One region of the Rhodococcus sp. PAMC28707 genome, then DNA from elsewhere that is predicted to be linked to it. Evidence: predicted binding sites of a transcription regulator. Region 1 holds the regulator's gene; each other region holds the start of a gene.
What was found. The regulator LexA, encoded in region 1, represses DNA repair genes until DNA is damaged. The targets are predictions, from matches to a motif close to CGAACANNTGTTCG.
Positions count from the first base shown of each region.

Region 2: E5720_RS08295 (HNH endonuclease signature motif containing protein) is a predicted target of LexA. The motif match lies at 1,645-1,658, and genes of this name have one in related genera.
Region 3: E5720_RS14450 (HNH endonuclease signature motif containing protein) is a predicted target of LexA. The motif match lies at 1,329-1,342, and genes of this name have one in related genera.

Region 1 covers NZ_CP039253.1:314,323-317,604, forward strand. Annotated here, with positions in the region: gene nrdR (transcriptional regulator NrdR) at 1-269, opposite strand, end outside; gene E5720_RS01405 (hypothetical protein) at 409-870, opposite strand; gene lexA (transcriptional repressor LexA) at 1,328-2,026, shown strand; gene E5720_RS01415 (acyl-CoA dehydrogenase family protein) at 2,109-3,251, opposite strand.
Region 2 covers NZ_CP039253.1:1,828,694-1,831,975, forward strand. Annotated here, with positions in the region: gene E5720_RS08290 (MMPL family transporter) at 1-1,429, shown strand, start outside; gene E5720_RS08295 (HNH endonuclease signature motif containing protein) at 1,722-2,213, shown strand; gene E5720_RS08300 (DUF2339 domain-containing protein) at 2,497-3,282, opposite strand, start outside.
Region 3 covers NZ_CP039253.1:3,144,065-3,147,346, reverse strand. Annotated here, with positions in the region: gene E5720_RS14460 (acyclic terpene utilization AtuA family protein) at 1-67, opposite strand, end outside; gene E5720_RS14455 (TIGR03084 family metal-binding protein) at 64-861, opposite strand; gene E5720_RS14450 (HNH endonuclease signature motif containing protein) at 1,372-3,282, shown strand, end outside.

The DNA.
Region 1 (3,282 bases):
TCCTCGACCTGCTGAGCCAACAGATTCAGAGCGTCGTTGTCGACATCACGGCCTTGGCAGGCACGACGGACGCCTCGCACTACTTTCTCCCGACTGAAGGGCTCGGTGACTCCGCTGCGCTTCACGACAGCCAGAACAGCGGTCTCCACTGTGGTGAAGCGGCGTCCACACTCCGGGCACGAGCGACGACGACGGATCGCCTGACCTTCGTCCGCCTCACGGGAGTCGACCACTCGGGAGTCGGGGTGCTTGCAGAACGGGCAATGCATGTAAGAGCCTCCGTCGTAGCCGTCACACCATCTCGTAGGTAGCGCAAGAGGTGCAGGTACCGAGGATACTCGGAGTGCTATCGAGCCCAGTGTCGCGTACCTGGCTCGATCAACGAGCAGTACTTCAGGCATGGTTGTATCACTGGCCCGAGTCGGTGGCCGCGATGAGATCCTGACCCGCAGTACCGACGAATCCACCTTGCTCGACGACCGTGACAGCACCGGCTGAGCCGCCGTCGAGATATCCGGCGCGTAGATTCGCAAGCCCTACCAAGCCCAGAAGAACAATGGCTGTGATCAACACACCCGCGATCGTGGCGGTCCACGACATTGTCTGACGTGGCGCCTCGTCGTCGAAGCTTCGATCGGCGGAGCTGTGATCGATGACCCGGTTGCAACCGTCCTGTTGCGCGACAGCGTGAAGGTAGCGTCGACGGTCGAGTGACGCGCAAGACGTGCGTGGGCGAGAAGTACGGACGGGCTGGCCCGAGCGCGTTGTGCGATCGAGGGTGTCGCGACCGTCTATACCCCGACCGTCTATACCCCGACCTGCTGCTGCGAGCCTGGTGAGAGCACTGGTCCGCTCTGTAGTGATGCTCATCGGAACCTCCACTGCGGTGTACAGATCGACCGTGGCGATGCTCGCGACCGACGCGACTTTCACCTTTATTCGATCAGGCGTTCGACGAACGCTTGTTCGAAGTTCTATCACGCGGGTCGGACAATGTCAGCAGAAGTTACGACACGGATCGAACAGATGTTTGATCGAACAGGGTTTTCGGGCTAGATTCGTGTCAGAAACCACACGTCACATCCACACCACGCGTTCGGGCCACTCGAGCACACGAGATGCCCGGCAGGGGAAGGCGATGCAGGAGGATGCACGAATGAAAGAAGAGACCTCGTCAGGGTCACCGAAGTCCACGGGCAAGACGAGCGGCAAGGCGAGCGGGAAGACGAAGGCTACGGCAGTGCGCGCAAAGACGCTCGGAAGTGCCACCGGTGGAAAGGTCCCCGCGCCGGCTGCCAAGACCGCCACAACCGCCAAGGCGCCCTCGGTGCCGACGGCGAAGGCATTCGAAGGTGAGGGCACCGACGTCAATGCGGGCCTGACCGAACGTCAACGCAAAGTTCTCGAGGTCATCAGAGCTTCGGTGACCGAGCGTGGCTACCCGCCGAGCATCCGGGAGATCGGGGATGCAGTCGGGCTGACCTCTACGTCGTCGGTCGCTCATCAGCTTCGGACGTTGGAACGCAAAGGTTTCCTCAGACGTGATCCGAACCGCCCACGCGCAGTGGATGTTCGCGGGCTCGACGAGGTACAGGCAGACCACGCGGCAGCCGTTGCCGACGGTTCGGCGCCTGCGGAGGATCAACTGCCGACTCCGACGTTCGTTCCAGTACTGGGAAGAATCGCAGCCGGCGGACCAATTCTTGCCGAGCAGGCGGTCGAGGACGTTTTCCCTCTCCCCCGCGAACTGGTCGGCCAGGGTTCACTGTTCATGCTGAGAGTGGTCGGCGAGTCGATGATCGAAGCAGCGATCTGCGATGGCGACTGGGTCGTGGTTCGACAGCAGAGTGTCGCCGACAACGGTGACATCGTTGCAGCAATGATCGATGGCGAAGCCACGGTGAAGACGTTCAAGCGCACCAAAGGTGAGGTATGGCTACTGCCGCACAACCCATTGTTCGAACCGATCCCGGGCAATGACGCAGCCATCCTCGGCAAGGTCGTCACGGTCATGCGCAAGCTCTGATCAGCGAGTTCGTACAGACGAAGGGCCGCAACCTCGTGTTTCGAGGTTGCGGTCCTTAACTGTATCGATCGAAAGGTGAGAACTAGAGATTCAGTCCCCGCCCGATGATTTCCTTCATGATCTCGGTCGTTCCGCCGTAGATCGTCTGCACCCGAGAGTCCATGTATGCCTTGGCAATCGGGTATTCCTTCATGTATCCGTATCCGCCATGCAGTTGCAGGCAGCGGTCGATGAGACGCACCTGGTTCTCGGTGGTCCACCACTTGGCCATAGCGGCTTCCTGCACCGTCAGCTTGCCGTCGTTGAGCAGTTCGATGAATTTGTCGACCATGATCCGTGAGGCGGTCGTCTCGGTTGCCAACTCCGCCAGCACGAATCGTGTGTTCTGGAATTTGCCGATGGACTTACCGAATGCCTTGCGATCACGGCAGTACTGAATTGTCATGTCGAGCGCCGACTCCATGGCGGCTGCTGCGACGACCGCAATGGACAGTCGTTCCTGAGGCAGGTTCTGCATCAGGTAGATGAAGCCCATCCCTTCCTCACCGAGAAGGTTCGCGGCGGGCACGCGAACGTCGGTGAAGCTGAGTTCAGCCGTGTCCTGCGCCTTCATCCCGATCTTGTCGAGATTGCGTCCGCGTTCGAAACCAGGCATGTCGCGCTCGACGACGAGCAAGCTGAATCCCTGCGCACCCTTGTCGGGGTCGGTGCAGGCTACGACGATGACGAGGTCGGCATTGATTCCGTTGGTGATGAAGGTTTTGGACCCGTTGAGGACCCAGTCGTCTCCATCGCGAACGGCCTTGGTCTTGATTCCCTGCAGATCGCTACCGGTACCGGGCTCGGTCATCGCGATCGCGGTGATCAACTCACCGGAACTGAATCCGGGTAGCCAACGCTGCTTTTGTTCTTCGTTCGTCAGATTGATGAGGTATGGCGCGACGACGTCGTTGTGCAGCGTGAATCCGATTCCGCTGTAGCCGCCGCGGGTGGTTTCCTCGGTGACGACGGCGTTGTAGCGGAAGTCTTTGACACCGCCACCGCCGTACTCCTCCGGCACGTCGGTGCCGAGGAATCCTTGCTTTCCGGCTTCTACCCACACCCAACGATCGACGAGGTTCTGCTCTTCCCACTTAGCGTGGTTCGGCGCAACGTGTTGGTCGAGGAACTTGCGGTACGACTCGCGAAACATGTCGTGCTCGGAATCGAATATCGTGCGTTCCACTTCGGTCTCCTTCGAATTGCCAACCGGCGGC
Region 2 (3,282 bases), 1.5 Mb from region 1:
ACCAGTGGTGTCGATGGTCGGACTCGGCCTTGCAATCGACTACGGACTCTTCATCGTCTCCCGCTTCCGTGAGGAACTCGGCGACGGATACTCGACTCGAAATGCAGTCCGCCGCACCGTGATGACGGCGGGACGTACCGTGGCGTTCTCTGCGACGATGATCGTTGCCAGTCTCGGTGGCCTGCTGCTGTTCCCGCATGGATTCCTTCGGTCCGTCGCATACGGATCCATTGCGACCGTCGCGCTGGCCGCTCTCGTCGCGGTGACCGTACTACCTGCGCTGCTTGCAGTTCTCGGTCCACGCGTCGACGCGCTCGGCTTCAAGTTCATGCGTAAAACCAAGTCGTCCGAGGAAATCGAGAACGGCATGTGGGGCAAGCTGACCGCCTGGGTGATGCGTCGTCCAGTCAAGGTTGCCGTCACGATCGTGCTCGCACTGCTGGTGCTCACCCTCCCGGTGGGGAGGATCGAGTTCGGCGGAATCAACGAGACGTATCTTCCGCCCGATAACCCGACACGTGCGGCGCAGTCTGAGTTCGACGAACTGTTCCCTGGACAACGCACCGAGCCGCTCAAGCTGGTGATATCGAACGCTCAGGGTGCGTCCCTCGGACAGATCACCAAGCAAGCCAACGAAGCTCCCGGACTCGTCGAGAAGTTCACACCTACCGGTGCAAGCAAAGACGGAGTAATCGTCTTCAAGGCAGGCCTCGAGGACCGCAACGATTCCCAGCCTGCGCTCGACTATCTGCGCGGCATCGACGTTCCGGACGGCGCAAGCGTCCAGATCACGGGAACGCCTGCGATAGAACAGGACTCGATATCTGCGCTGGTGGATCGACTGCCGCTCACCGCGATCCTGGTAGTCCTCATCGTGACGCTGTTGATGTTCCTGACGTTCGGGTCGCTGATTCTGCCGATCAAGGCCGTGCTCATGACCGCGCTCGGATTGGGTGCGACGATGGGCATTCTGACGTGGATCTTCATCGACGGACATGGTTCGGAGTTGTTGAACTTCACCCCGGGTCCGATCATGGCGATGATTCTGCTGCTCATCGGGGCAATCGTCTTCGGGCTGTCCACCGACTACGAAGTCTTCCTGCTCTCGAGGATGGTCGAGGCGCGAGACAAGGGCGCAAGCACCACCGACGCAATCCGAATCGGCACTTCACATTCCGGACGCATCATCACCGCGGCAGCACTGATACTCATCGTGGTGACGGGCTCGTTCGCATTCTCGGACCTGGTGATGATGAAGTACATTGCCTTCGGCATGATTGCCGCGCTCATCATCGATGCGACGGTGATCCGCATGTTCCTGGTCCCGGCAACCATGAAGCTTCTCGGCGACAAGTGTTGGTGGGCACCGGAATGGATGAAGCGCATCCAGCGTCGAACCGGTCTCGGCGAGCCGGTCCTGGAGGACTAGAGCGTCGAGACTTCGGCCGGGGTACAACGTCACAGCGCGCCGTCGGAGCCAGGAACAGACGGCGTGACTCCCCCCGGGCCGTCTTTGCACCGTGTGCGAGTCGGCGCGAAAGGCAGAGAGCGCAACTACGACCTGGTCACGCCCGACTCCGACACTCCGGAGATGTACCTGATCGAAATGTGGCCCACCTCAACTCTTTCGCGGACGCTAGTAGTCAAACACACATCCGGCCGTTGACGGGCTCGGGTTATCAGTGATCGATTCCAGGCCCTAATCTCAGTGCGTCCAGGCAGTGCCGCTGCGGGCACGAATCAAGAAGCGCACGTACATCTCTGGGTTCCTCGACCGGGTCTACACCAGAACGACCAGCACACCTCGGGGGGAGGACTCTGCCCTACGCCGCTACGTCGATCCACTCCTGCGCGAGATCGATCGTGATCCGTCGAAGGTTGCAGGAGTGTTCCCCGACGGGCACGGCGGACTCGAGAATCCACCGCCCGGAGCGTTGACGTATCGGCCTTCGAAAGCTGTGGCCTCGATGATCCGAATGGCCTACCACACGTGTACATGTCCGGGCTGTGACACACCGTCGTCTCGGTGCCAACTCGACCACATCGTCCCGTTCGATCTGGACAATCCTCGGGCAGGCGGATGGACGGTCGGGTCCAATCTGCACCCGGTATGTACTTGTCGTCATCAAGCGAAGACAGCCCGAATGTGGGCGTGCGCCATGCTGTCCGGGGGCGCGATCCTGCGGACGGCAACGCCGGTTCTAGACGGATAACGCTGCCCGACTTCTCGGCTCCGAATTCCCCGCCACTTCGTGTTCGCACAAGGCGGCCGGCGCCCCCGGAGGATTGCCCGGACGGCCCGACCTGGTGGGAGAAACATATGCCTCCCCACACGCATCCCCCTCGCGTTCCGAATACGCCCGGGCGGGCACCGGCAAAGCTCGGTCCAGAATCCGCGAGCTTCGCTGCCGCTTCCGGCAACACCGCGCTACCCAAAATGCCCGCGAACGACGCCGGCCAGCACCCTACTGAGCCGGCGGGCTCGTCCGTACCTTGCTATACCTGTTCGGCCTCACGGTCTGCGAACACCTTTGCGTACCTGGTGCCCGCGAAGAGCAACAGAAGTCCGACGACGATGAAGGCGCCGACACGGAAGAGGCCGTCGAGAGCAACCAGATCGAACAGGAACAGCTTGGCCACAGCAGCAGCAGTCAACGATAGACCCGCCAATAGTGCAGTGTGCGCGTACTTCTCACTCCGAAGCCCCATGATCAGCAATGCCATGGCCACTGCCATCCATCCGATGGTGGCCGCACAGTGACCCGCGATGAAACCTGTTGTGCCGCCGATCGCTCCCACTCCGAGCGCGACCGTCGCGGACGTCAGACCGTAGAGCGAGACAACGCCTGCGAACACCCAGCAGGACTGCACGTTCTGCTCGACGATTCCGAGTTGGACAGCAACCAGAACCAGGCCCGCCGCAACCGCTACCAACAGCAGACCGGCAACCACGACGCCGAAATGTCCGGCGGCGTAGTCCGCATCCATGAGGCCGTCGACGGGTGCGACGACGACGAAACCGATAGTCCCGAGCGCGGCGAATGCACCGCCGAGGAAGTAGGCGATCTTGGACGAGATCTTCTGCGCGAGAACGAGTGCCGCAGCAGCGACCGCCAACAGCGTGAGCGGACGCAGTTCCACTGCGGTCGGAACGACGACGGCCTGCAACAACGCCGCCGCACCGACAAGCGAAAGCACAATCCTGGCATGCACCGGCAACCAGCGTGCCAAGGCGATAGTTGCCGCGCAGGTAACGGCGACCAGGAGTTCGACCAGCGCGAG
Region 3 (3,282 bases), 1.9 Mb from region 1:
GCATCTCGCGCATCGCCGAGAGTCGGTCGCCGTAGAAGCCGGAACAATTTCCGATTCTGACTGTCATCTTTTGGGTCGTCCTGGTCCTGGAGGGCCTGCGAAGGCTTGAGCGATGGTCAGCCAGTGCTGAGCGTCGGGTCCGACGGCCTCGATATCGAGATTCTCGGGGTGCGCCCGCTGCGTCACCAGCAGACAGAAATCCACCGCCGAGCCGGTGACGCGTTGAGCAGCGCCACCGGGGCCCCAGGTCCAAAGCTCACCCAAGGGGGAGGTCAGCTCGACTCGGAACGGCTCGGACGGCGGAGTCTGTTGGTTGATCACATAGGCAAAATCACGGGTACGGACGCCGATATGCGCAACAGCTTCGATCCGCTCCGTCGGCTCGCGGGTGACTCCGAGTGCATCGGCGACATCCTGACCATGGGCCCATGTCTCCATGAGGCGAGCGGTAGCCATCGAAGCAGCGCTCATGGGTGGTCCGAACCACGCAATCTTGACCCCGGGAGGGACCCGTTTCAGCGCGTCGGTCATGGCATGCCGACGGGTGCGCCAGACAGCGAGGAGATCAGCACTTGCAGCTTCCTCCTCAGCGGCGCTGTCGACGAAACCAGCGGGATCGGACCAAGCAGCCTTCAAAACGCCGTCGAACTCTGCGGCAGCGTTCGCGTCCCCCGATGCCCCCGAGGTGGTGCGTTCGGCAACATTGTCGGTCCAGGACAGATGCGCGATCTGATGCGCGACGGTCCAGCCCGGCGCAGGTGTGAGCGTCGCCCACTGGTCTTCGGTCAGTCCAGCCACGAGAGTGTCGAGCGCATCACCCTCGGCGCGGAGGTCATCGACGATCGAGTCGAGGTCGGCCATGGAGGAAGTTTCACATCTGATCGATAAAAAAGCAAGCACGCTTGCTTTTTAATGGCTCGGCCGACTTCCCGGCGGCTGGAATGCCCGTCGTCGGGCGAGCACTCTCCCACGACCGGCCCGGACTACGCGGCACGCCGGTAGTGAACGTCGAGGCCGGCCGGAGGAGGAGAGGGGGCTGGCGACACGCGGAGTCCGGGCTGATCGGACGCCTGGGCTGCCACGCGCTGCGAGAGGCCTGACGCAGAGCACGAGTGGGCTGACCCGCGGGCCAAAGGGTGCGAGTGCAGCACAGAGGACTGACCACTTGACCAGAGGGCGGTCACACGCCGTAACGGACCGACCCCGGGCGGGGACTTTCGGCTGAAATGTCGGTGGAATGGTGTAGGCACCTGCGTTTCGTATTCAACTGCGCTACAGGAGGATCGGAGAATGAAACCCTTGACGACGACCACGAAAGTCGATATTATCGAACATACGTTCTAACATCGACATGCCGGGGGGCTTCGATTCATGAGTTCGAGTCGCAGGAGTGCATTCGCTTCGTACGTAGGTCCGCAGCACACGCCGGTCATCGATCGATCAGTACTTCAGAAGCTCTCCGACGCGGCGGTGATCGAGAACCAGGCCTGCGCACGCAAAGTCTTTCTTGCAGCGTCGATCTGGGATTCCTGCATTCATCAGAGTGTCCAAGTCGGTGACGTGATCATGGATGCGGGGAGCTATGCGGCATCGGAGACAGCGAAGGCGCTGGGATGCTCCAAGACTGTGGCGGACACTTATGCAGAGATCGGTATGGATCTCCGACTCCGGTTGCCCAGGGTCAGAGCAGCATTCGACGCCGGCGAGTTGGATCTCGCACGGGTGCGGGCGATCTATCGAAACACCAACCCGCTCCCACTGGAAGTTGCCGTCCGCATCGAATCCGAAGTACTCCATGCAGCGCACCGCCTATCCCCCGGGCCACTCGCGACCGAGATCTGTGAAATCGTGCAGCGTGTTGCACCGGAGGAGGCCGCTGCGCTTCGCAAAGATCTCGTCAAGCTCACCCGCGTTCGATACCGCGACAGAGACATGATCGCCACCATCGAGGCCGACCTCGAAGCAGGTGACGCCGCGGCGTGCTGGCAACTGGTCAACGAAATGGCGAACACCCTGTGCCGCCGTGATCCGCGCACTCGTGGCCAGCGACTCGCGGCCGCGTACGTGGCGCTCGTGCATCAAGAGACATTTGTTTCGTGCACGTGCGAACAGGACGAGGACAATCCGTGCACCGCCCGGCGGGAATTGCCTGCACGCCGTAGCCCACTGACCACAGTGACGATCGATCTGCCGACGCTTGCCGGACTCGCCGACCTACCCGGATACCTCGCAGGACACGGATTGATCGATGCGGACTATGCCCGCGAACTTGCTGCAAACGGAGACTGGCAGCTACTGCTGACCGAAGCGGCGGACCTCGCAGCCTCACTCGGTCTTATAGATGTGATCCCTGATCAGGATGTCGATGTTCGGTCAGAGCGTGGCAAGGGTGACAAGCGGACGGGCGAGGGTGCCGGTGCCGGTCCAGATGCAGGTGCCGGTCCAGATGCCCAGAGTGACGGGCCCGGCGACTCCGCAGGTACTGGCACTGGAATCAATCTCGGTACGCACACGGTGCTCAATCCGTTGGGTCATGGGCGCCGCAGGCTCGGACTCGCATTTCCAAAGCGTCCGGCAAAGTCACAGCCGTGCACCACAGCGCCGAACGCAACTGAGTCCGCTACCGATTACACCGGGTCCTACACGCTGATAGCGCACATCGAAGAGGCTGTTGCAGCTAACCCGGCGCGGGCCGAGGCGCTGCACCCCGATGGTCACGGCGGATTCCTCGAACCACCCGACGGTGCGCTCACTTATCGCCCGAGTAGCGAACTGGCCAAATGCGTTCGACAACGGGATCGCACCTGCCGCCATCCAGGATGTGATGTTCCGGCCGCAGCCTGCGAAATCGACCATGTGGTGTCCTATCGCCACTACGACCCGAAACATGGCGGATGGACGGTACTGACCAATCTCCATTGCCTTTGCCGCTATCACCACATGCTCAAGACAATGGGCGTCTGGGTTCCTGTCATGCTTCCGCGGGGTATCGACTACTGGACCTCGAGTTCAGGATCAACAGCGATAACTCTGCCTGGGGGCACAGTCGGGACGACCGGTCTGTCCGACTGCCGCCTGATCCCCCACATTCCGCGCAAGCGACGCACCCATTGCAGCCCGCCGCCTGCGAACACGAACACGACGGACACCGAACTCGCCAGACCTGACGGACCAGGCACACCGTTCACCGATCGCCCGTCCCCGCAATCGGGCCGGCACAGCGGAGGCCAGCGCGGCGCAGCGTGCAGCAATAAGACTTCCGCGAGCACCAGCGGTCCCAAC